2 regions of the Piscibacillus sp. B03 genome follow, and region 2 is predicted to be linked to the other one. Evidence: a T-box and tRNA genes for the amino acid it is inferred to sense, from the RefSeq annotation. Region 2 holds a T-box; the other holds one or more tRNA genes.
The links. A T-box is a leader RNA that pairs with one kind of tRNA and senses whether it is charged. The one in region 2 lies ahead of alaS (alanine--tRNA ligase), so its partner is inferred to be a tRNA-Ala.
Positions count from the first base shown of each region.

Region 1: it encodes a tRNA-Ala, which carries the amino acid that the T-box ahead of alaS (alanine--tRNA ligase) is inferred to sense. The anticodon was not compared.

Region 1 covers NZ_JBQQCO010000004.1:88,027-91,176, reverse strand. The annotation lists gene ACTWQB_RS04440 (MMPL family transporter) at 1-145, shown strand, start outside; gene ACTWQB_RS04435 (acyl-CoA dehydrogenase family protein) at 399-1,442, opposite strand; gene ACTWQB_RS04430 (hypothetical protein) at 1,546-1,752, shown strand; tRNA gene ACTWQB_RS04425 (tRNA-Ala) at 1,801-1,873, shown strand; gene ACTWQB_RS04420 (GNAT family N-acetyltransferase) at 1,917-2,438, opposite strand; gene ACTWQB_RS04415 (M14 family zinc carboxypeptidase) at 2,622-3,150, shown strand, end outside.
Region 2 covers NZ_JBQQCO010000002.1:192,397-195,546, reverse strand. The annotation lists gene alaS (alanine--tRNA ligase) at 1-1,301, opposite strand, end outside; T-box leader at 1,494-1,700, opposite strand; gene ACTWQB_RS02625 (hypothetical protein) at 1,798-1,947, opposite strand; gene ACTWQB_RS02620 (hypothetical protein) at 1,966-2,142, opposite strand; gene recD2 (SF1B family DNA helicase RecD2) at 2,269-3,150, opposite strand, start outside.

The DNA.
Region 1 (3,150 bases), on a different contig from region 2:
CTTCGCAGTTTTAATGACGCAACCCATTCAGTTGCTATTCGTCTTTGGTTTTATCGTCGCGGTGGGAATTTTGATCGACACCTTCATCATAAGAGGTATTTTACTTCCGGGGCTGATTGTGTTGTTTGAGAAGGATAAAGTCTGATTGATGAGTTACGTTCATAATTTGCTAAAACCCGTTTATAAGTTGTGAAGATACGTTCATAAAGTTTGAAAACCCGTTCAAAAAGTATGGAAACCCGTTCATAAAGTTTGAAAACCCGTTCATAAAGTCCGGGAACCCGTTCAAAAAGTTCATAACCCGTGATGTGAACTAAACTAAAATCCCTTTTGCGCACCAAAAAAAGGGATTTTAAAAAGAAGCATCAAATCGTGAAGTGCGATTTGATGCTTTTCTATTAAATCAATAATTTGTGCTGTGACGCTGTATGCAAGTCACGGTAAATTCGGTTAATGTCCGAGCTCTCCATAATCGCCCCCATGCCAAGATAACGATAAATAACCTGTGCACCATGAACAGCATGTTCTGCGACAGTTTTACAAGCATCCTCGATATCAATCAAATCCAGATCGGAAACCAATTCACCATTCACATGTTGATCCCAAGAGTGTTCTATTGAGGAATAGAATTTTTCAACAGCTTCAATAAAAGGCTTCTCCATTTCTAAGATTTTGTTCATCACATTATCAAAGCGACCTGGCTCATACTGATTCCATAATTCTTTTTTACTTTTTATTTGTGATTTTGCTTCATCAAAAAAGTGCCTCGCAATGCCAATTGTGGTAGCGGCAATATTCGCAGCCGCAAATGGCAGGAAGGGATAATGATAAACATGGTCGTCATAATGAAAGTGAGGTTTTAACACATCAAACGTCCGATTGTTAGGGACAAAAACATCGTCTACCTTGAACGTATGACTATTCGTACCTTTTAGTCCGAACGCATCCCAGTCTTCAATCACTTCCACTTGTTCTGGTAAAAAGGTAAAAGCGCGTGTCACGTTAGCACCTTTAATGTGAGCATTGGCGGTGAAAGCTGTTGCATGCTTTGAACCACTACAAAACTTCCATTTCCCTGTCACCAAAAAGCCTCCATCAACGGGCACGGCCTCCCCAGATGCACGATCGCTTCCTGCGATATAGACTTCACGTTTACTAAACACCTCACGAGCCCAATCTGGTTCCATCGTTGTGACAAAGAAACCGGCACCAGATCCAATTTGAACTAACCAACCAAAACTCCCATCAATCCATGCAGCCTCTTCGAACACCTTAATAGCTTCTGTGAACGACGTCATCCGCCCGTTTAACTCATCAGGAACATACAACTTAAAAAGCTGCTTGTCATATATAATTTCTAGCACTTCTTGTGGTAGTTCTCCTTTTTGTTCAGTGTCTCGAGCACGAGTTCTTATTAGCTCTACAGTATGTTGGTCGAACATGTTATCACCTCAGGAAAATAATAGATTTTTGTCAGAAAAAGTATAATCTTATCATATCATGTCGATTTGTATGTTACACTTTAACTAGATTGGGGGCTATATATTGTCAGTATCAGATTTTAACGCAGAAAAGAAGTGGAGAAGTCTTCCTAAAGATCTACAAAAGAAATTAATAAGTAATGTGTTTTGCCGATCTTGTGGCGAAACAACGATCGTTGATTATAGCGTATTAGATGAGAAGTTTGGTATCGTTTTAAAAGGCAGTTGTAAAGAATGCGGAGGTCAAGTTGCTCGATTTATAGAAGATTAAAATTCTATTTTCTACCTAACAAGATTTTGATATAATAAATCTTGTTAAGGGGCATTAGCTCAGCTGGGAGAGCGTCTCGCTGGCAGTGAGAAGGTCATCGGTTCGAGCCCGATATGCTCCATTTTAAACCCTTATCATTAAGGGTTTTTATTTTTGGCCAAAAATCAATAACACCTTCCATAAACATCCACACTTAAAAACTTTCCATCTTTGTAAAAGTGATCAACCAATGTTCCTTCCTTCGTCATGCCGATTTTTTGCATGACTCTAGCCGAAGCGGGGTTAAACGTAAGTGCTTGAGCCCAAATTTTATGTAATAAATGATCAGTTACCCCGAATTCTGCAATCCTTTGAGCAGCTTCCGTTGCGTAGCCTTTGCCCCAATAGTTTTTACCGATCCAGTAGGCTAGTTCACCGCGTTTATGCCGTTGGTCAACACGGATGGACATGGCGCCGATGACTTCATGCTCTTCTTTGAGGACCAGAGCAAATGGGTAAATACCACTTTCCCTTAATTCATCATGTTTCTTAATCCAATCTTCGGCAATTTCTAATGTATAAGGGTTAGGTATATTAAGTGTCGTTTCAGCGATAGCAGGGTCTTTCGCAAGCTCATAAACGCGTGGTGTGTCTTCTAATGTGAAAGGTCTTAGTTGAAGTCGTTCAGTAAATAGATTCAAGTTCACTACAATTCCCCCTAATGACTTTTTAATACTATATCATAAGTCGAATGGTTTAGTTGACCATTTTTAAAAATATAACCTAGGACTCATTTGTCTCAGACTATTGTTTCAATATTCAAAATATTGAAGGTTTTAATTGTTAACCCTCAGAAATTTAGTTAGCACAAAAAATTTAGGAGGGATTGTATGAGTTTGTCGAAAAAACGTAAAAGTGTTGCATTACTTTGTAGTTCAGTATTGGTGGGAACGAGTTTAATAGTTCCAACTGCAGCATCTGCCTCGATGTCACCAGGAACCCCAGACCAACAAGTTTATTCTGTATCTGGGTTCACAGATCATGATGAATTATCCCAAAAGCTTCAACAAATTGAAAAGACGAGTCAAGGTAATTTGGAGCTTGAAGTGGCTGGTCACTCCAATCAAGGACTTGAAATTTATAAAGCAACTGTTGGACATGGTGATAAAGTTGTCTTAATTCAAAGTGAGATTCATGGAAATGAAAAAACAGGCACCGTTGCTTTAGTGAATATGCTTAAACAATTAGCAACGAATAATTCACCAAAATATCAGCAGTTACGCGAGGAGCTTACGGTCATCGCTATGCCTATGATGAATCCAGATGCCTCTGATGCTAACCGAAGAGGGAACATTTTATCTTGGGATGAAGTTGTAGAAGACTTTCCACAGTTAGAAGAAGCATCTCCTTCTTGGAACT
Region 2 (3,150 bases):
CGTGCGCGTTCACGTTGCTTTTTCATCTCATCCTCGAAGCCTACTTCATCAATTGAGAAACCTTCAGCTTGCACGTATTCCTCAGTTAATTCTTTTGGAAAACCATACGTATCATATAATGTAAATACCTCATGCCCTGGGAAGACTTGACTACCTTTAGCCTTTTCTTGATCCATGACTTTTTCTAAAATCGCTAACCCTTCTTGAAGCGTCTCGTGGAAACGTTCTTCTTCTGTTTTAATGACACTCTTTATAAAATCTTTTTTCTCCTGAACTTCTGGATAGAAATCATTCATAATCTCTGCAACTTCATCTACTAATTGATACATGAATGGTTCGTTAATATTTAGTTCTTTAGCAAAACGTACAGCACGACGAAGTAAACGTCTTAGTACGTAACCACGACCCTCGTTTGAAGGCAGTGCACCATCACCAATAGCAAAAGCTACAGTGCGAACATGATCCGCTACAACTTTAAACGCAGTATCTTTTGATGTTGATTGTCCATATGTTTCCCCAGAAATTTCTTCAGTCTGTTTGATAATTGGTCTAAATAAATCTGTCTCAAAGTTGGTTTGCGTATCTTGAATAACAGATAATATACGCTCTAAGCCCATACCTGTATCTATATTCTTCTTCGGAAGTGGGGTATAAGTATCATCTGGATTATGGTTAAATTGTGAGAACACAAGATTCCAAATTTCTAAGTAGCGTTCGTTTTCCCCACCTGGATAGAGTTCAGGGTCATTCGGGTCGTTTCCGTATTTCTCACCACGATCATAGAAGATTTCTGTATTTGGCCCACTTGGCCCCTCCCCAATATCCCAAAAGTTCTCTTCAATTCGAATGATACGTTCTTCTGGTACATCGACTTGATCACGCCAAATTGCGTATGCTTCCTCGTCTTCAGGATGAACTGTTACCGATAATCTCTCAGGTTCAAAACCAATCCAATCTTTACTTGTTAGAAACTCCCATGCCCATTTAATGGCGTCTTCTTTGAAATAATCGCCAATAGAGAAATTACCTAGCATTTCAAAGAAGGTGTGGTGTCTAGCTGTAAATCCAACGTTCTCAATATCATTTGTACGAATCGATTTTTGTGCATTCACGATTCTTGGGTTTTTAGGGATAACACGACCATCGAAATATTTTTTTAGTGTCGCAACACCACTGTTAATCCATAATAAAGTAGGGTCATCTTGTGGCACTAAAGAACGACTTGGTTCTACAGAATGCCCTTTTTCTTTAAAGAAATCCAAAAACATTTGTCTTACTTCAGCTGAATTTAATTGTTTCATGACAATTCCTCCTTATATAAATCAGAAAAAATTATTTCTTGCATCAAAATACTTTGTTTTTGGGTACCTATCATTAACTTTCCGAACAGAGTGAGTTTAGGAAGTTTAAGCCGTGCCCGTGGAAAGCGTCCACCAAAAAAACAACTAAGTTTAAAAAGTGCCTAAAAACGAAAATCGCCCCTACATGTAACATGTAGGGACGATGATTCCGCGGTACCACCCTAATTATAAGCATAAATTGCTTATCGTCTCTTAACACCGTAACGTGGTGTAAACGGTGGTGATTAGCCACTCTCTGGAATAGCTTCAATGACCCTTTCACTTAGCACCTCTCTCAGCTAATGAGGCACCTCTCTTCTAAGCAGGTTGTCATTTACTCGGTTCCTTCTACGATTTCAACTTATTTATCTGCCGTTATTATAGATAACCGTTCGCCTTATGTCAAATAAAATATGTAAACGCTAACTCCACAGAGGAGCTAGCGTACAGCTTCAATCTAAAAATAACGCTTCATCAACCTTTTCCCTGTTTTGCGCATTCGCTTCATATAGCGATTCTTTTTGATCATTTTATCGTTATTGCGAATCATCCATCCCATGGCTGCACCCATACCAACTTTAGCGCTGTTCGAAACTATTCGGTTCAACGCCAATCACCAACCTTATTATCCGTTTTCATCTAAAAACAGATCATCTAAAGAAGACAGAGAACCATCTTCTTCTATTTCGCGAACATGCATGGCTCCGTCGACAAAAGCCATTTCAATAAAACAATTCCAACAATAATATTGTTGTTCACCTATTCTTCCAATATCAGAAGACTGACAATTTGGACACTTCATCGGACGAACTCCTTTGTGTTTGATCTGTTGAAGTCTAAAAACAACAAAATGTGTTGCTTTGTCCTCAGCTTATCCAAATCATTTTTATCCTATACACCCGTATAAGATAGTTATAGTTTACCTTCATTACATAAAATCATAAGGCGTAATTTCTTCCTCTTCAGAAGCTTCATTTTCATTTAAATTAGCAGTTACTTCAAATTCTTGAGAGAAGATAGCTTGAATTCTTTGAACAAGTGTCGTGTTTCTTTCATACGCAAAGTTTCTCTTTAAGCCATCTATAAATGCGTTATAATCACCACATATGATTAATGACGTTTTACTACGTGTAATAGCTGTATAAAGTAACTTTTTTACTAACATTCGTTTAAAAGCTTTCACAACGGGTAACACTACGATTGGAAATTCACTTCCCTGTGATTTGTGTATTGAGATCGCATAAGCCAACATGATTTGATTAAAATCTTGCTTTGTATAAGAAACTTGAAGGCCTTCAAAATTGATAATCAATTCATCTTTTTTGTTTTCAGACTCACTCGGTTTCTTAATTGCAATAATTTCACCAATATCCCCATTAAACACTTTTTTCTCAGGCTGATTTACAAGTTGTATTACCTTATCACCCGTTCTAAAAATCGTATCAAAGTGTTGCATTTCTCTTTTTTGATCATCTTTTGGGTTAAAAATCGTTTGAAGGCTTTTATTTAACTGGTTAATCCCTACATCTGTTTTATACATTGGTGCAAGAACTTGAATATCCTTCATAGTATAACCTTTATTCAATGCTCTTTGAACAATTTGTTCAATTACGTTCAATGTATGCTCCTCATGGCTCGGAATGAAGTTAAAATCGCCCGAACGATTCAACTCCATATTTTCAACGTTATCATTTTTAATATGGTGGGCTAATTGAATAATGTATGAGTTCTCTTTTTGGCGATATATTTCTGATAAATGGCTGACCGGAATGGCATTAGCCATTAATAAATCGGACAAAACTTGGCCAGG